3 regions of the Micromonospora sp. ATA51 genome follow, and region 3 is predicted to be linked to each of the others. Evidence: riboswitches for the same ligand, from Rfam matches in the RefSeq annotation. Region 3 holds a riboswitch; each other region holds the start of a gene.
The links. Region 3 has a riboswitch for cyclic di-AMP ahead of JNW87_RS00940 (NlpC/P60 family protein). Riboswitches for the same ligand answer to the same signal wherever they lie in the genome.

Region 1 (6,276 bases), on a different contig from region 3:
ACTCGCCGAGTTGCACGCCGGGAACCGGCGGTTCGTCACGGGCGTTCCGCGCCACCCCAACCAGGATGCCGGCCACCGGGCGGCGGTCGCCGACGGCCAGCACCCCTTCGCGGTGATCGTCGGCTGCTCCGACTCCCGCCTCGCCGCCGAGATCATCTTCGACCGCGGCCTGGGCGACCTCTTCGTGGTCCGGACCGCCGGCCACACGACGGGTCCCGAGGTGCTCGGCAGCGTCGAGTACGCCCTGACGGTGCTCGGCACCCCGCTGGTGCTGGTGCTCGGGCACGACTCCTGCGGCGCGGTGCAGGCCGCCAAGGAGGCGGTCACCACCGGCAGGACCCCCGCCGGGCACCTCGGCGCGGTGGTCGATGCCGTGGTGCCCAGCCTGCGCCGGGCGGCGGCGGAGGGCGTCGAGGACATCGACGGCATCGTCGACATCCACATCGCGCAGACCGTCGAGGCGCTGCTGGCCAGCTCCCCCGTCCTGGCCGGTGCGGTGGCCGCCGGGCGGTGCGCGGTGGTCGGCATGTCGTACCAGCTCGGCGCGGGCGAGGTGCGGACGGTGGCCACCGTTCCGGCGGGTGCGCCGACCAGGCCGCCCGCCCAGGTCGAGCACCCCACGCCCACCGCCGTCGGCTGACGCCGCGCCACCGGCACACGACGACCGAGGGGCCGTCCCGCGCGGTTCGGCGGGACGGCCCCTCGGCCGTGGTACGTCGTCGGTCAGAGCAGCGACATGTGCACGTGGTCGGTGTGGTTGGACGGCCCGCTGTAGGACTTCCAACCGGTCGCCGGGAACCAGATCTGCCGGTTCCAGATCACGTAGTAGATGCCGAGCCGGTCCGCGTTGCGGATCAGGAATGCGGCGACGTTGTTGCCGTACATCCGGGTGTCGTTGTTGTGCCAGGGGGCGAACCCGCTGTTCTGCAGCGACCAGTCGCAGGCCCGGCCCTTCGGGTGCTCCCACGGCCCGCCGGACCGGTAGCAGCCGGCGAAGCGGTTGAAGCCGGCCCGCCTCACCTCCTTGTACGCGTGCAGCGTGCGCGGCGTGATGCAGCCGGAGGTGGTGGGGTCGTTCTCGCTGCACGACTCCGGCTTCCAGTCCCCGTCGGCGGTGCGGCCGGGGCCGATCCGGGCGACCGGCGAGGTGGCCGAGACCAGGCCGCCGGTGAAGCCCTTCCCGCCGACCAGGGCGAGCGCCTTCTCCGTCTCGACTTTCTCCCGGGCCATCGCGTTCGTCAGCGTCTGCTGGGCGCGCACCTCGGCGTCGAGCGCCAGCTTGGCCTGTTCGGCGCGGTTCTTCGCCGCGTTGACCTCGGCCAGCTTCTGCGCGTTGACCATGTTCAGCTCGTCCAGGGCGGCGGCCCGCCGGACGAACGAGTCCGGGGCGTTGCTCTCCAGCAGCATGGCCACCGCGCCGATCCGGCCGGTCCGGTACGACTGTGCCGCGATCTGGGACACCTGCGGGCGCAGGGCGTCCAGCTGGTGCTGCGCCGCGCGTACCTCCAAGGCGAGCTGGAGCTGGCGCTGCCTCGACTTCGCCAGCTTGGTCTTCGCCTGCACGTAGTTGCGGTTGGCGGCCTCGATGGCGTCGGTGATGAGCTTCGGCTCGGCGTCCTCCTCGTGCCCCGAGGGGGTGGGGGGCGTCGTCGGCGCCGCGATCGCCGGCGCGGGGCCGGCGACGATGGTGAACGCGGTGAGCACGGCCACCACGGGGGTCAGCCAGCGGCGCAGGGGTGCCGTCACAGTGTTCCCTTCCGTCGACCGCCGACCGGGTTAGCTGACGGGTTCGGGGCGGAAGTGGCCCCTACCGCTGGCGCGGATTCACCCCATGTACCTGGTTCCCCGGTTCGCCGTACGGCGATTGGGCGGCGGTACCGCAGGCGCCGCTGCGCGCCTTCGGCGGTGACCGGCAGCGAGGTTACCCGAGAGTCCTCCCGAGGATCTACGTCCGGAAGCCGACTAAAAGCGGTAATTCGACGGCCAGCTCCGTGACCAGCATCGCGTTTGGCGCGGGCGGTCACGCTGCGCAGTTTCACCATGCGGTGTCCGTGCTCCTCCCCGGTCCGGTCCGGCCGCCGTGGGCGTCCCCGGTCGCGCCGCTGCGTGGTGCGCTGAGCGCCGCCAGCGCGGCGTCCGGCTCCGCGGGGGGACGGGACGCCGGCGCGGCGGGCTGCCCCGCGCCGCCCCGACCGGCGGTGGTCACCACGGCCGCCAGGCCGGTGGTGAGGGGTACGGCGGCGATCAGGCCGATCGTGGCCACCGCGCTGCGAACGATCTCCTGCGCCATGAACTCGCTGGTGAGGATCTCGCTCACCGGCCGCGAGTCGGCGACGAGCAGGAGCAGGAGCGGCAGCGAGGCGCCCGCGTACGCCAGCACGATGGTGTTGACCGTGGAGGCGATGTGGGCGCGGCCGACGCGGGTGGCCGCGCGGTAGAGCTGCAACCGGGACAGCCCCGGATTGGCGTGCGCCAGCTCGGTGACGGTGGCCGCCTGGGTGACCGTCACGTCGTCCAGCACGCCCAGCGAGCCGATGACGATGCCGGCCAGCAGCAGCCCGTGCAGGTCGACGTCCCGCTGGAACATCGACAGCGTGGTGGCGTCCTCGCTGCCGAATCCGGTCAGGTGGGTGGCGGCGGTGGCGAGCGTGCCGAGGACACCGGTCAGCACCAGGCTGCCGAGGGTGCCGAGAACCGCCACCGAGGTCTGCGCGGTGATCCCGTGGGTCAGGTACAGCACCACGAACATGATAAGCGCCGAGCCGACGATCGCCACCAGCAGCGGTGGCTGGCCGGCGCCGATCCCCGGCAGCACGAAGCCGAGCAGGATGGCGAAGCTCGCGACCAGGCCGCCGAGCGCGGCCAGCCCCCGCCAGCGGCCGAACGCGACGATGGCGACGGCGAACAGTGCCGCCAGCCACACCAGCGGCTTGCCCCGCTGGTGCTCGGCGATGTTGTAGCTCTTCGTCGCGGGGTCGGCCGGGTCCACCAGTTCCACCAGGACGATCCGGTCGCCGACCTCGACGGTGGGCGCGCCGGGGCCGACGGGAATCGGGGTCTCCACCTGGCGGCCGGCGTCCGGGCCCTGCTCGACCGCCACGCGGACGGTGCCGCAGGGCCCGGCGGAGCCACCCGGGGTGCCCTCCGGCACCTCCGCCGCCGGCGGGCACGGCTCGGTGACCACCCGGGTCACCGTGCCGTGGTAGCGCGGCACGTCGGCCGCGCGCTCCGGGGCCGGGGTGTCCCGGGGCCAGAGCACCAGGGCGGCGAGCACGCTGAGGACGAACAGCGGGACCACCGTGGCGACGAGGATCCGTCGTACGCCCGGCGGGGCGGCCGGAGCTGGACCGGTGTGGTCGGCGCCCATGGTGAGTCTCCCAACGGTTCTCAGGCGAGGTACGTGTCACCGGGCCGGTCGGTTCACCGGGCCGGGACAGGCGTCCGCCGGTGCGGCGGTCGCCGGGGCCGTCGCAGGGAATGCTAGTCAGGCCGACCGGCGGTCCCGCCGGGCGGCGCTCCGCGGCGCGGAGCGGGCCATTCCTCCCGACCGGTACGACCCGGCAGGTTAGCGTGGTCTCCGTGCGTACGGAGGCGGTGGTGACGCCCGGACGGTGGGTCCGGCTCCTGCTGCTGCTCAGCACGCTGGTCGGGCTCGCCGCCATGCACACCCTCGGCCACGGCGCGCACGCCTCCGGTGGGCACCGGGCGGGTCACGAGACGCAGCGCGCCGGGCACCACCTCGATCTTTCGGCGGTCCTCGCCGAGGCGGTCGCGACCGTCGCCGCGGCGGTGGCCGACTGCCCGGGTGACGGCTGCCACGCCCGCGCGCTCCCGCTGACCGGTCCCAAGGACGACCGGTCGGGGTGGAGCGTCTGCCTGGCGGTGCTCGGCGCGTTCGCCGTGGCGCTGCTGGTCGCCGTGCTGCTGCGGGCCGGTTCGCGGCCCGTCGGACGGCCGCCCGCGGATCGCCGCGACCCGCCTGCGGACCGCGGGCCCCGCCGCCCCGGCCCTTCGCACTGCGTCTGGTGACGGCGTCGGTGCTGCGCAGATAGGACGCCCGACGCGGGTGGCCGTCCGGTGACCCGCGTCCCGTGTCCGCTGCGTACGTTCCGACACCGAAAGGTCTTTCCTGTGTTCACTCGTACCATCGCGCGTCGTGCCGCCCTGGCCGGCGCGACCGCTCTCGCCGCGCTCGCCCTGGCGGCCTGCGGCGACGCCGACCACTCGACGTCCGGCTCCGGCCACAACATGCCGGGCATGGGCGGCGCCGGCACGCCCACCGTGGGCGCTCGGCATCGTTCGCCGAGGCCGACGTGATGTTCGCCCGGATGATGATCCCGCATCACCAGCAGGCCGTGGAGATGGCCGAGCTGGCCGACAGCCGGGCCGCCGACCCGGAGGTGAAGAAGCTGGCGGGGCAGATCAAGGCTGCCCAGGCGCCGGAGATCGCCACCATGAACGGCTGGCTCACTGCCTGGGGCGCGCCGGCGCCGTCGGCGAGCGCGGGTCACGGCACGCCGGGGATGACTCACGGCATGCCCGGCATGATGTCCGACGCCGACCTGGCGAAGCTCGAGGCGGCGTCCGGGGTCGACTTCGACCGGCAGTTCCTGACCATGATGATCGCCCACCACGAGGGCGCCATCACCATGGCGCAGGAGGAGATCGCGAGCGGCGCCAAGCCGGACGCCCGGGCGCTCGCTGAGCGGATCGTCACCGCCCAGCGGGGCGAGATCGACCTCATGAACAAGATCCTCGACCGGCTCTGAGTCCCACCTGCCGGGTGTCCGGTCCGCCCCTGCGGCCCGGGCGCCCGGCGTGGCCGGCCGGAGCGCGCTCGTCAGGGGTGGGCCGGGCGGTTCACGTCAGGCCGGCGCGACGACGGCGGTACTCCTCCTCGTCGATCTCGCCGCGGGCGTACCGCTCGTCGAGGATGCGCCGGGCCGGGGAGGGCGCGGTCCCGCCCAGTTGACCGCCGATCAGCCGCGCTTCATCAGCCGGCCGACGGCGGCCATCATCTCGCCGGCCATCTCGTCGGCCCGTCCCTCGGCGGCGCCCTCGTGCATGCAGTGTCGGGCGTGTCCGTCGAGCAGGCCGAGCGCCACCTTGTCGAGGGCGGCCTGGATGGCGGAGATCTGGGTGAGCACGTCGATGCAGTACCGGTCGTCGTCGACCATCTTCTCGATGCCGCGGACCTGGCCCTCGATGCGGCGGAGCCGCGCGAGCAGTTGGTCCTTGCTGGCGGTGTAGCCCCGGGTCGGGGTCGTCGGTGCGGTCATGACGTCCAGGATAGCGTACCCCTCGGGGGTATGGTACGGTCCTGATCAGGTCCGGATACCCCAAGGGGGTACCGGTAACGTGAGATAGCATGGGAACGGCGGAAGGGGAGTTGCGATGGTCACCACCACCTACCAGGTCCAGGGCATGACCTGCGGGCACTGCGTCAGCTCGGTCAGCGCCGAGGTCGGCGCGATCCCGGGCGTCAGCGACGTCCAGGTCGACCTGGCCTCCGGCCAGGTCACCGTCACCAGCGAGAGCCCGTTGGACCCGGACACCGTCCGCGCCGCCGTGGACGAGGCCGGCTACGACCTCGTCGGGGCGTGACGGGTCCGCGGACCCGAAGGAACCGAGGTATCACGATGAACACGGCGACGAAACTGAGCGGCTTCGCCCTCGGCCTCGCGGCGGTGTTCGGCGCGACGTACGGGGTCGGCCAGCTGGCCGCCCCCGGCGCCCCCGCCGCCGCCACCCGCCACGACGCCACCGACGCCGGTCACACCGACGGTGACCACGCGACCGGCACCGCCACCACCAGCCACCTGCCCGGCGGACTGCTCGTCTCCGACCGCGGCTACACCATGCGGCCGGTGACCGCACCGGCCGGCGTGTTCGCCTTCCGGATCACCGGCCCGGACGGCGCGCCGGTCACCCGCTACGACGTGGCGCACGACAAGCGGATGCACCTGATCGTGGCCCGCCGCGACCTCTCCGGCTTCCGGCACGTCCACCCGGAGTTGGCCGCCGACGGCACCTGGCGGGTCGCCTCGCCGCTCGCCGGCCCCGGGGTCTGGCGGGCGTTCGCCGACTTCACGCCGACCGGCGGGCAGGCGCTGACCCTCGGCGTCGACGTCACCGTCCCCGGCGCGCTGGAGCCCCGGCCGCTGCCGGCCCCCGCCACCAGCACCACCGTCGACGGCTACACGGTCACCCTCGCCGGCGCCCCGCAGCCCGGCCGCACCGCCGAGCTGACCCTGACCGTCAGCCGGGACGGGAAGC
Region 2 (6,276 bases), on a different contig from region 3:
TAGATCCAAGAACCGTGGGTGAGCGGGCGCAGCAGCAGGCTGAACCCAACAGCGACGGGCACCACCACGACCAGCACGACGACGGCACCTATCGCAGCGGTGCCTGCCGCCACATTCCCGGACACCGCAGAGGAAACGAAGACGACAGCGATCACGCCAACCGTCAGGAGAGTGCTCAGCCACCGCAAATACCATGGACGCGAGATGCTGCGGTTCTGGGCGGCAAAGCCGTCAAGCAGGTCGTCCGAAGTGAGGGTGTAGTGCAGCTCCACCGGGTCGGCCGTCACGTTCTCCGAGGGCATGACGCGGAAGTTTACTCACCGCCGCCCACACCTCCAGATCGAGCAAGATGCTTTCGGCAGCTTGGGGCGGATCTTTGAGGAGGGTCGGGTTTCGGGGCGGAGCCCCGAGGTCTTCAAGGTCTTGTCGTCCGCAGCGTGGCCGGCCGGCCCGGCCGATGCCGGCCGGAGGTCGCCAGCAGGCCGGGGCCGGGCCGGCGCGCCCGCTTGCGGGCCCTGGAACGTCGAAGGCCCTGGCTGGGACTCGCGTCCTGGCCAGGGCCTTTCGCGTGGAGCGGGTGACGGGAATCGAACCCGCACTGTCAGCTTGGGAAGCTGATGTTCTGCCATTGAACTACACCCGCAGGCGGCACCACTGTACCTGAGGTCACCGCGGCCGTGCATCCAGGTACCCCGGCGCGCCCGCCCCGGGCGAAACCACCCTGTCACGACCGTGAAATCACGGACCCGCCCCTGTGCAGGAGAAAGTTTCACTACGGCAACATATGCCCGTTCTCAAATCCGTCGATCGGTTGTAACGTCACCCACACGTTCTCAGCCACGGCCCGACATACCCCCTGTCGTGCCGCCAGAAAGAGGTGGGCCCATGGGACTTCGTCCCAACCTGCTGGCCCGGCGTGCCGCCGGTGTCGCGTCGACGACCCTCGCGCTGCTGCTCAGCACCGCTGCCGTGGGCGTCGTTCCCGCTGCTTCGGCCTTCTCGGCCGCCCCCGGCGCGTCCTGCGCCGAGCCGACCGACGTCCACTCGGACGCGCGGGTCAAGAAGGGCGGCACGGCCAAGCACGACCCGAACGAGCTGACCGTCAAGCAGGTCCGTGACCGCGAGGCCGACCTCGCCGCCGCGCTGCGCGAGCGGGCCAACTTCCGCGCCGGCGCCGCGCCACCACCCTGGCCACGGTCACCATCCCCGTCGTCGTGCACGTCATCCAGCGGGACACCACCCGGGCCGGCGGCAACATCCCGGACTCGCTGGTCACCGCCCAGATCGACGTGCTCAACCAGGCCTACAACGGTGCCACCGGGGGTGCGCCCACCGCGTTCGGCTTCCAGTTGCAGAAGGTCCACCACGTGACCAACGCCGCCTGGTACCCGATCGTGCAGGGCTCCTCCGCCGAGCGGCAGATGAAGACCTCGCTGCGCGAGGGCGGCAAGAACACGCTGAACCTCTACCTGGGCGAGCTCAGCGACGACCTGCTGGGCTGGGCGACCTTCCCGAAACGCAAGCTGGACAGCATGGACGGCGTGGTCGCGCTGAGCGAGTCGCTGCCGGGTGGCACCGCTACCAACTACAACCAGGGCGACACCGGCACCCACGAGGTCGGCCACTGGCTGAACCTCTACCACACCTTCCAGGGCGGGTGCTCCGGCTCGGGTGACAGCGTCAGCGACACCCCGGCGGAGTCGTCGCCGGCGTTCCAGTGCCCGACCGGGCGGGACACCTGCGCCACGGCCGGCCTGGACCCGATCACCAACTTCATGGACTACACCTACGACTCGTGCATGTACCAGTTCACCCCTGGCCAGGCGAGCCGCATGCTGACCGCGTGGAACGCCTACCGCGCGGCGTAACACCCCAGCAGACGCCGGTGCCGGCTCCGTCTCACGACGGGGCCGGCACCACCGCATTCACGGGGCCTCGGCCAGGGTCAGGCCGCCGTCCGGCGGGTGTCGAAGCCGTGCCGTCCGCGCCGGGCCGGCCGCTGATCGGGTACGCCCGCCGCGTCGCCAGCCAGATGCGCCGCCCGCGGGTCGAGCCAGACCTCAACGGCCGGTTGCCCGCCGCCGCGGCTCGTCGCCTCGCTCTGCCCGCGACGGGTGAGCATGGCGACGTCGATCGTGAACTCGAACAGCCGCCAGTCGACCTGTGGCGCGGCCCGGCCGATCTCGGCGACCCGGGCCACCCGGGCCTGGTCGGTGACAGGTCGGGCGCGGCCCGCCACGTACGCCTCGTCGTCGCTCTCCTCGGGCGGGAACGAATGCAGCGCGTAACGGCCGTCGCGTTCGAGGTCACGGCGTTTCGGCGAGTCGATGACGAAGCAGAAGAGCCCCTCGTCGGTGATGACCGGCGAGACCGGGTGGACCCGGGGGCCGCCGTCGGCGCGGACCGTGGCGAGATAGCCGAAGCCCGGCCCGTACTGCTGCATGAGAAGGCGGATCTCGTCGGCGAGGCGCGGCTCGTCGGCGGCGAATTCGGACCAGGAAGCCATGCGGACATTCTATCGAACACACGTACGAACGCGCAGCCCGACACGCAGGTCACCCGCTCCGGTGACGGCGCTCGGCGCCGTGCTCGCTATGGTGTTCCGATGCTGCTCTCCGACCGCGACCTCGTCAGCGAGATCAAGGCGGGCACGCTCGCGCTGGAGCCGTTCGAGCCCACGCTGGTGCAACCGTCCAGCATCGACGTACGCCTGGACAAGCTCTTCCGGGTGTTCAACAACCACCTCTACACGCACATCGACCCGTCGGTCCAGCAGGACGACCTGACCTCGATGGTCGAGGTGCCGGAGGGCGAGCCGTTCGTGCTGCACCCGGGTGAGTTCGTGCTCGCCTCGACGCTGGAGGTGATCTCGCTGGGCGACCAGCTCGCCGGCCGCCTCGAAGGGAAGAGCTCACTGGGCCGGCTCGGGCTGCTCACCCACTCCACCGCCGGCTTCATCGACCCGGGCTTCTCCGGCCACGTCACGCTGGAGCTCTCCAACGTGGCGAACCTGCCGATCACCCTCTGGCCCGGGATGAAGATCGGGCAGCTCTGCATCTTCCGGCTCTCCTCGCCGGCCGAGCACCCGTACGGCTCGGCCGTCTACGGCTCGCGCTACCAGGGGCAGCGCGGTCCGACGCCGAGCCGGTCCTGGCAGAACTGGCGCACCTGGCCGACCCGCTGATCGCGGAAGAGGCCCCCGCCACGCGAGAGCCCCTGCCGGTGGATCAGCCCGGTCGGCCGTAGCTGTTGATCTGGCCGTCGTCGACGCGTTTCATCGTGATCGGCTTGCCGGACTGGGAGGCGTGCACCACCCAGCCGCCGCCGACGTACATGCCGACGTGGTGCAGGTCGCTGTAGTAGAAGACCAGGTCACCGGCGCGTAGCTCGCTCCGGCTGATCCGGCGGGTGACGTCGTGCTGCTGCCGGGCGTTGTGCGGCAGCGAGACGCCGGCCTTGGCCCAGGCGGCCATGGTCAGGCCGGAGCAGTCGTAGTGGTCCGGGCCGGCGGCGCCCCAGACGTAGATCTTGCCGATCTGGGCGCAGGCGAACTTGACCGCGACCCCGGCGGGGCCGCCCGGGTAGCCGGACGGGCAGGGCGCGGGCCGCAGCGGGCCGCCGCCACCGCTGCCGTAGATCTTGAGGCGGAGCTTGTCCAGCTTGGCGATCTCGGCGTTGATCTGCTTCTTCTTCGCCGCGAGCTGGGCCTCGGTCCGGGTCAGCTGGGCGACCATCTCGTCGAGCGGCTTCTTCTTGGCGGCCAGCTCGTCGCGGAGTTCGACGACGTTGCGTACCTGCTGCTGCTGGCGGTGGGCGAAGCGGTCGAGCAGTTCGAGGCTCGTGACCACGTCGCTCGGCGACCGGCTGCCCAGTAGCGCGTTCACCGTCGACAGGTTGTCGCCCTTGTAGGCGTCGGCGGCGAGGCCGCCGACCTGACCCATGGCGAGGTCGACCTGGAGCTGCAACGGGGCGATCTGCTTGGCCAGGGCCTCGGCCTGCTTCCGCTTGGCGGCGAGGTCCTGACGGGTGGCGTTGTGCTGCTCGATGATCGGTTCGAGCTTGTTCCAGTCCTGGTCGATCTGGCGCTCGATCTCGGCGACCGACGGGTCGGCGTGAGCCGCCGTGGCGCCGCCGGTCAGGATGACGGCGGTACCGGCCAGGGCGGCGAGGGCGGTGGTGAAGCGGGACCAGCGTGGACGCGGCGCAGCCGTCATCCGGTCGTTCGACCGGACCGACGGTCGCCGCGGGGCATGGTGTGCCACCGGGCTTCCTGACTCCTTCTTCGCTGGCCGCCTACCGGGTTAGCTGACGGGTTCGGACGGGAAGGGAGCCGCCCTACCGCAGTGCTGCGGATTCACCCCAGGTAACTGGGTCCCCGGCTCGCCCGGAGGCGACTCGGCGGTGTCGGACCGTCACCACCCGGGTTGGGCGATGCACATTCCGGTCGACGATTGACCAGAGTAGAGAGCGCCGTTATCAATCCGCAACCCGGGGCGCCGTGACACTCCGTACCCGAATTCGCATGGGCCGCGCTGGTGAAGGTTTCCTTCACTCAACATCACTGTGGGGAAAGGTATTGACCCAACGCCATGGGTGGGGTGAGGGTGAGCACGCAGTGACTTCCGCCCGACCTGGAGGTTCGATGCTCCGTCCACCCTTGCCGCCGAGCAGACGAGTTCTGCTCGCCACCGCCGTGGCTGCGGCGACCGCCCTTCTCAGCACCGGACCCGTCGCCGCCGAGCCCCTGGCCGCCGGGTCGCCGACCGCCAGCAGCAGTACGCCGCCGCGGCGGCCGAGTACGGCGTGCCGGAGAGCGTCCTGCTCGGCGTGTCGTACCTGGAGTCCCGCTGGGACACCCACCCCGGCCAGCCGAGCACCAGCGGCGGCTACGGGCCGATGCACCTGACCGACGCCGAACAGGTCGCCTCGACCCCCGGCAGCTCACACGTCGACGAGAACGAGGACCCCCGGGGCGACGACGCCCGGCCGCTGGTGGTCGACACGTCGGCCGCCGCCGAGGCGACCGGCGACGACCTGCCGCAGGCGTCCCTGCAGACCCTCGACGCCGCCGCCGCGCTCACCGGCGTGGCCGAGGAGACGCTGCGCACCGACGCCACCGCCAACATCCGCGGCGGGGCGGCGCTGCTCGCGTCGTACCAGAAGGAACTGGCCGCGCCGGTCGGCGCCGACAGCGACCCGGCGGCCTGGTACGGCGCGGTGGCCCGGTACTCCGGCGCGGACACCGAGGACGCGGCGGCGGCCTTCGCCGACGAGGTGTACGACCAGATCAGCATCGGGGCCAGCCGGACCACCGACGACGGCCAGCGGGTGACCCTCACCGCGCGCCAGGTGACCCCCGACGAGTCCGGGCTGCACCGGCTCGGGCTGCGCCGCGCGGAGCGCCCGGACGGCCTGGAGTGCCCGGTCCGCCTCGCCTGCGAGTGGATCCCCGCGCCGTACGCGGAGTACGTCGTCCCGAAGACCGGCGAGGTGACCTACGGCAACCACGACCTCGGCAACCGGCCGGCGCAGCAGAAGATCGAGTACATCGTCATCCACGACACCGAGGGCTACTTCGGCCCGAGCGTGAACCTGGTCAAGGACAAGACCTACCTGGGCTGGCACTACACGCTGCGCTCGGTGGACGGCTACGTCGCCCAGCACATCAAGGCGAAGGACGTCGGCTGGCACGCCGGCAACTGGTACGTCAACGCCAAGTCCATCGGCATCGAGCACGAGGGCTTCGCCGGCCACGGCACCTGGTACACCGAGGCGATGTACCGGACCTCGGCCAAGCTGGTCCGGCACCTGGCGCTGCGGTTCCAGATCCCGCTGGACCGGCAGCACATCCTCGGCCACGACAACGTCCCCGGCACCACCGCCGGGACCGTGGCCGGCATGCACTGGGACCCGGGACCGTACTGGGACTGGTCGCACTACTTCGACCTGATGAAGGCGCCGTTCCAGGGCACCGGCACCCCGCACACCGGCCTGGTCACCATCGACCCGGACTACGCCAGCAACCAGCCGGCGTTCATCGGCTGCAACCAGCAGCCGCCGGGCGTGCCGAAGCCGACGCCGCCCGCCGCGCCGTGCCCGCTGCGCGGCTCCTCCTCGGTCGTGCTGCGCACCGGGCCGAGCGAGCTCGCCCCGCTGGTCAACGACCGTGGCCTGCGGCCGAACGGCACCCCGGACACCATGTACATCTCCGACCACGGCGCCCGAGCCTCGGCCGGCCAGACGTACGCCCTCGCGGACGTCCAGGGTGACTGGACC
Region 3 (6,276 bases):
GGCGACGGCCAGCTCGACGGCGGCGCGGACCACGAGGGTCGACTTGCCGGCCCCTGGTGGGGAGTCGACCACCACGCCCCGATGCGTGCCGCAGCGCAGGTCGGCCAGCACCGCGCTGATCACGCGGTCGGCCTCCACCCCCGGCGGCACGGCCAACCCAGCGAGCATGGACCCGTCACCTCCCGACCCGGCACCCTACCGGCCGCGCACGCGCCTCCTGCGATACCGCCGGGTCGGGACCGGACGCGCCCTGCCTGAACTTCGACAACCTCGTCGATGGTCAGCGCACCTGGGAGTGCTCCCGGTCGCTCTACCTCCAGCCCGGCCATTCGAGTCACGCGCTAGCCGCGATTACCTCAAGAAGCAGTTTCGGGCGAATTCGCCTGCCGGTCCTCCACTGCCGATTCAGGCATACACCAGGGCGAGTCTGCGATGTTCGCGGTCGTCGGTGCGCTTGGCCAGGGCCCGCAACTGGGCCGAGGCGGTGGCGGGATGGCGCGCGCACCAGGCCTGCATGAGGGCGGCGGCGGTTTTCGGCGGGCTCCCGGTGGCGGTGGCAACCACCACCAGGACGAGCCCGGACCTCAGCGGACCGCCGAGCAGCGCAGAACCAGGCTGACCCCCAAGCCTGGCCGGCTCCTGGCGTTGTGGGGTCAGGGGTTCGAGTCCCCTCGGCTCCACTCCCGGAACGATGCCGTGGTCAGGTCAATGGAGGCATATGCGAACCGAGATCCGAGCGCGATCGGGGGGAGATGTCCGCGCCCCATCCTGCCGTTGTCGATCTGTCGAGGAGGCGGCCATGCACTGGGTCCGCACGAACTTGAGTCCGCCGGCGTTCGCCGCGGTCGCTCTCCTGTTCGCCCTACCGTTCGCGGCGCTGAAGGGTGAGGCCGGGGAATGGCGTGTGGCGGTGACCTGGACTGGTTGGGGCTTGACCGTCGGTGGCGGGGCTCAGGTCCACCTGGAGACCCTGCTCTGGGATGGCGACCGTGGTCAGTACGTCATGCAGGAGGTGCCGAACGAGGCGCCGCAGATCGGTCCCGAGGAGCCCATCTACCTGCCGGGGCAACCGCTCTTCATGGTCGCCGCGCTGGGTGTCCTGGCTGGCGTGCTTGCCAGGATCCTGGCCGGTGTCAAGTCCCGCCTGGTGGTATCGGCGGTAGCGGCATTCGTCGCGGCGGGGGCGCTTGCGCTCGGCCTACGGGGCGTACTGCGTCGCTTTGATCCGCCGCCTTACGACGAGGCCATGTCCGCCGTACCGGCCGTCGGGTTCTGGCTGGCGGTCGGCATCCTGGCATTGCTCGGCGTCGGCAATGCGATCGCGGCGTACCGGTTGCGGAGGCGTGGCGAAGCCCTCAAGCCTGAACTCGGTGACGAATTGACTGGGTAGGCCCCGTACCCGGACCTTGCCCGCTGGCTCTACGGCGGCTGATCCGCCTCACGTGGGTGGCCGACAGGAAAGCCGCGGAGCGTGGCCGCTACTGCGGTCAGTTCCCGCCGCGGTACGGGCCATCCACGTAGACGAGCGCGTCACCGACGGCCCTCGTCTGCAGGTGTAGCGGATTTCTCCCGCAGGGCTAACCGGGCGTCGCGTCGGCGGGGAAGCGCTCGTGCCCCAGCACGGCGAGCAGCTGCAGCTTCTCGCAGCCCTCGCTGCGCGGGGACGCGGTGAGCACGAGCAGTGCCTGGGACTGGTCCTCGGTGAACAGCGCCTGGCAGTCGAGTTCGATCGCACCGAGCTGGGGATGGATGAGCGTCTTGTGGTCCGCGAAGCGCTTGGCGACCTCGTGCCGTTCCCACAGCTCGGCGAACTCCGGGCTCGCCTTCTGCAGCGCCCGCACCAGCTCACCGGCCCGCGACTGCGGGCCCATCGATCCGTACGCGGCACGCAGGTTGGCGACCTGGGCGCGGCTCTGCCGGTCGCGGTCCTCCTCGGGGTAGCGCAGCCGCTCCGCGGGAGCCGTGAACCACCGGTAGATCTCGCTGCGGGCGAGGCCCGTGTAGCCCGACTTGTCGCCGAGCAGGGCTGCGGCCATCCGGTTCTGCACGAGCGTCTCGCCGAGGTTGGACAGGATGAGCGCCGGGGTGTCGTCGAGCCGGTCCAGCACGCGCAGCAGCGCCGGGGCGACGTGCGTCGCCGCGGACACGACTGCCGGGGCGTTGTGCCCCGCCACCCGGAACAGGTAGTCGCGTTCGTCCTTCGTCAGCCGCAGCGCCCGGGCGAGCGACGCGAGCATCTGCGCGCTCGGCTGCGGGCCGCGCTGCTGTTCGAGCCGGGTGTAGTAGTCGGTCGACATCGCGGCGAGGGCAGCGACCTCCTCACGGCGCAGGCCCGGTGCACGCCGGCGCGCGCCCGCAGCCAGCCCGACGTCCCCGGGCTGCAGCGCCTCGCGGCGGCGGCGCAGGAAATCGGCCAGTGCTGCACGATCCATGATCCCAGTATCCGGCTGCGGCGGGCGCGAACCAGGGATTGCGGATCCCCCGATGACCGGTCTCTGCCCCGAACCCGGGACGACGGCGAAGCTCGGTGCATGAACATCTCCGGAAACACCATCTTCATCCCCGGCTCCACGAGCGGGATCGGTCTCGCCCTGGCGCTCGAGCTGCGGGCCAAGGGCAACACGGTCATCGTCGGCGGTCGGCGCACCGACCTGCTCGAGCAGATCGCCGCGGAGCAACCCGACATCGACACCGTGGCGATCGACACGACGAGCGCCGCGAGCATCGACGCCGCCGCGAAGGAGGTGCTGGCGAAGCACCCGGACCTGAATGTCCTCGTCACGATGGCCGGCATCATGCGCATCGAGGACTGGCACAAGCCGGAATCGTTCCTCGCCTCGGCCGAGGCGGTGCTGACGACCAACGTGCTCGGCCCGATCCGCCTCATCGCCGCGTTCATCGAGCACCTGCAGGCGCAGCCGGACGCCACCATCGTCACCGTCTCCTCGGGCCTCGCGTTCGCGCCGCTCAAGGTCACCCCGAGCTACAACGCGTCGAAGGCCGCGATCCACATGCTCAGCGAGTCGATCCGGCTGCAGCTCGCGGACACGACCGTGAAGATCGTGGAGCTCGAACCGCCGGCCGTCCGCACCGCGCTGCTGCCCGGGCAGGAGACCAGCGAGTACGGGGTGCCGCTGGACGAGTTCGTGGCGGAGGTCGTCGCGCTGCTCGAGTCGCAGCCCGACGCGAAGGAGATCCAGGTCGAGCGGGTGAAGTTCCTCCGCTACGGCGAGGCGCGCGGCGACTACGACCAGGTCGTCGCGACGCTCAACGCGTCCGACCCCCACGGGAAGTAGTCTCGGCCGGCCCCGGCGGCGGGTGGCTCGCTTACGGGACCATGGAGCCGCCATGACGTCGGGAAACGGTCAAGCGTCACCTGAGGGTTGCCGAAGAAAAATAGCGCGCAGGTTGAAGGCCAAGATTAGGAAAGATTAAGAATCCGATTAGCGGAGTCTTACGTACGCACAATTCCGGCACCCAATGTGCCCGCTTGACAGCGCAGGGAATTGGCGTCACCGGCTCGTTGATTTCTCCGGGCCGTCCTCACTAATGTTGGTCAGCGTCCGTTCCGGATGTCGGTCTCCACCTGGAGTGCCCCGGGACGGCCACCGCCGAGTCGCTGGACGTCACTGGCGTCGCCAGGCGAGCCGGGGAACCACCGCAGGTTTCGGGGTGAATCCGCATCAGCGGTAGGGCGCCTTCCACGCCCGAACCCGTCAGCTAACCCGGCAGGCGGTCGAGGTCGGTGCACGTGGGGTGCGTCGGCCTCGAGTGGAAGGAGCCGAAGCCGTTGCCACCCGTGCGCACCCGGCCCGCCGGATCGCGTCTGTTCACCAGAATCCTCGCCGTCGCGGCGGCGGCCATGGTGGCCGTCGGGCCAGCGGCCCCCGCCCACGCCGCACCGTCGGCCGCCGATGTGCAGCAGCAGATCGATGCGGCGTGGCAAAAGCTCGAACCCGTCATCGAGCAGTACAACAAGGTCCGGTCGGAACTGGCCGTGGACCAGCGGAGGTCGGCCGAACTGAGCCGGAGGATCGAGCCGCTCGGCAAGTCGGTGGAGATCAGCAGGACCCGGGTCCAGGAGATTGTGACGGGGTACTACAAGCAGGAAAAATCGCTTTCCACATTCAACGCCCTGCTGTCCCGCGGCTCGCCGCCGATCGCGTTGGGGGATCAGCTCGCGCTCGTGAATCAGGTGGCAAATTCGGAGCAGCGACAGATCACCCGGCTGTCGGCCCAGCAGGCGAGCTACGACGCCGACAAGGAGAAGGTTGACGCGCTGATCGCGATACAGCAGCGCCAGCAGGCCCAGCTGGCGGCTCGCAAGAAGGCCATCGACGCCGAGATCAAGCGGCTGGATGCGCTACACAGACAGGTCGCCGCCGCGGAGGCGACCGCAACGGCCAAGGCGGCCGCGGACGCCGCGGCGGCCAGAGCCGCAGCCGCCGCGCAGACAGCCGCCACCGCGAGCAGCAGCTCACCCATCACGTCGACCAGTTCGCTGTTCATCGGTGGGAAGTGTCCCGCCGTCCCCATCACGGGAAGCGGCGGCGTCGCGGCGAAAACCGCGTGCAATCAGATCGGCGAGCCGTACGTGTGGGCGGCCGACGGTCCCGACTCGTTCGACTGCTCCGGCCTGACCCAGTACGCGTGGGCCTCCGCCGGGGTGCAGCTGACCCATTACACAGGTTCTCAATGGACCGCAGGTGTGGCGGTGAGCAGAGCAAACCTTCGCACGGGTGACCTCGTCTTCTTCTACTCCGATCACCATCACGTGGGCATCTACGTCGGCAACGGACTGATCGTCCACGCCCCGCATACCGGGGACGTGGTCCGAATGGCCCAGCTGGCGGATATGCCGTACAGCGGTGCTCGCCGCCCCGGCTGACCGTCCGGTCCCGAGCTGTAGGTTCTCAACCTCGATGACGCTTTCTCAAGATCATGCCGCCGCGGATGTGGGCAACGAGCCCGCTGGCGGTGCTCCGGCTCCGGGGCGTCACTCTGGAGGTCGGTGCTGGCGCCCGGCCTGATCGCCAAGAACGGCGCCAGGCTGAACGGGGCCCCGCTCGGGGACGATGCCTACGGCGTGCCGGGCAGCCGGACCGTGACGAGGAGACCGCCGACGGGGCTGGGGACGAGGTCGAGGGTCCCGTCGTGGGCGCGGACGATGCTGTGCACGATGGCCAGGCCGAGGCCGACGCCGGCGTGTTCGTCGGTGTGTACGCGTTCCGTTCCGCGCTGGAAGGGTTCGGTGAGGGTCGGTATCAGTTCTGGTGGGAGCCGACGACCCGTGTTCTCGACCTGCAGCACGCTCGTGTCGCCGTGCGCCTCGGTGTGGACCGTCACGGTGCCGTCAGCGGGGAGGTTGTGGACGACGGCGTTCTGGACGAGGTTGGTCACCATCCGCAACAGGAGCTCGGCGGAGCCGCTGGTCTGGGCCGCCCCGCCGGTGACGTCCAGCGTGATCCGGCGCTGTTCGGCGAGGGGAAGCAGCGTTTCGGCGGCTTCTTCGGCGATGAGGGAGAGGTCGACGCTCTCGCGGGTGAAGTTTCCGCGGTCGCCGCGGCTGAGCAGCAGGAGGGCCTCGGTGAGGTCGATCGCCCGCTTGTTGACGACGTGCAGGCGTTCGATGAGTTCGCCCCGGACTCGCGTGGGGTCCTGGCGGGCGACGTCCAGGAGCGTCCGCGAGATCGCCAGCGGGGTGCGCAGTTCGTGGGAGGCGTTCGCGGCGAACCTCTGCTTCTCGGCGACGTGGGACTCGAGTTGTTCGAGCATCGAGTCGAACGCGTCGGAGAGTTCACGGAATTCGTCCTGGCGGCCCTTCATACGGATCCGGTGGGACAGCGACCCCCTCCCGGCCATCCGTGCCGCATCCGTGATCTGTGTGAGTGGTGCGAGCATCCGGCCGGCGAGGGTCCATCCCCCGACGAGCCCGAACATGAGCAGGAAGACCATCGCTACGGCCGCGGCGGGGGCGAAGGTGTGCACAAGGAGGTAGCGGTTGGGCGAGATCCCGAGAAGGCCCTGGGAGGTGTCGGGTACGTAGCGCAGCAGGAACCCCCACACCACGGCCAGCAGGAGGGCGCCGGCGACGGCGAGGAACCCGGCGTAGCTGAGGGTGAGTTTCAGTCGGGCGCTGAGCCCTGGGCGTCTATGCATGCGTACTGCCGGGGGCGGTGGTGTCCCTGCCAGGGGCGATCGTGTTCATACCCGTGTCGATCCGGTAGCCGACGCCGGGAACGGTGGCGATGATCCATGGTTCGCCGAGCCGTTTGC

Region 1: another riboswitch for cyclic di-AMP. It lies ahead of JNW87_RS25675 (hypothetical protein); the one in region 3 lies ahead of JNW87_RS00940 (NlpC/P60 family protein).
Region 2: another riboswitch for cyclic di-AMP. It lies ahead of JNW87_RS10055 (NlpC/P60 family protein); the one in region 3 lies ahead of JNW87_RS00940 (NlpC/P60 family protein).

The regions. Positions count from the first base shown of each region.
Region 1 is NZ_JAEVHJ010000203.1:2,173-8,448, forward strand. Features, by position in the region: gene JNW87_RS25670 (carbonic anhydrase) at 1-640, shown strand, start outside; gene JNW87_RS25675 (hypothetical protein) at 724-1,746, opposite strand; cyclic di-AMP (ydaO/yuaA leader) riboswitch at 1,751-1,881, opposite strand; gene JNW87_RS25680 (YibE/F family protein) at 2,036-3,367, opposite strand; gene JNW87_RS25685 (hypothetical protein) at 3,580-4,029, shown strand; gene JNW87_RS40830 (hypothetical protein) at 4,132-4,317, shown strand; gene JNW87_RS25690 (DUF305 domain-containing protein) at 4,329-4,769, shown strand; gene JNW87_RS25695 (SHOCT domain-containing protein) at 4,861-5,070, opposite strand; gene JNW87_RS25700 (metal-sensitive transcriptional regulator) at 4,980-5,279, opposite strand; gene JNW87_RS25705 (heavy-metal-associated domain-containing protein) at 5,395-5,604, shown strand; gene JNW87_RS25710 (hypothetical protein) at 5,640-6,276, shown strand, end outside.
Region 2 is NZ_JAEVHJ010000042.1:17,567-23,842, forward strand. Features, by position in the region: gene JNW87_RS10030 (YcxB family protein) at 1-302, opposite strand, end outside; tRNA gene JNW87_RS10035 (tRNA-Gly) at 570-643, opposite strand; partial or broken gene JNW87_RS10040 (zinc metalloprotease) at 886-1,868, shown strand; gene JNW87_RS10045 (pyridoxamine 5'-phosphate oxidase family protein) at 1,946-2,506, opposite strand; gene dcd (dCTP deaminase) at 2,606-3,184, shown strand; gene JNW87_RS10055 (NlpC/P60 family protein) at 3,228-4,214, opposite strand; cyclic di-AMP (ydaO/yuaA leader) riboswitch at 4,276-4,411, opposite strand; gene JNW87_RS10060 (N-acetylmuramoyl-L-alanine amidase) at 4,804-6,276, shown strand, end outside.
Region 3 is NZ_JAEVHJ010000002.1:59,845-66,120, forward strand. Features, by position in the region: gene JNW87_RS00915 (AAA domain-containing protein) at 1-168, opposite strand, end outside; gene JNW87_RS00920 (hypothetical protein) at 406-567, opposite strand; gene JNW87_RS00925 (hypothetical protein) at 800-1,390, shown strand; gene JNW87_RS00930 (helix-turn-helix transcriptional regulator) at 1,578-2,432, opposite strand; gene JNW87_RS00935 (SDR family oxidoreductase) at 2,532-3,296, shown strand; cyclic di-AMP (ydaO/yuaA leader) riboswitch at 3,600-3,750, shown strand; gene JNW87_RS00940 (NlpC/P60 family protein) at 3,752-4,888, shown strand; gene JNW87_RS00945 (HAMP domain-containing sensor histidine kinase) at 5,080-6,159, opposite strand; gene JNW87_RS00950 (response regulator transcription factor) at 6,152-6,276, opposite strand, start outside.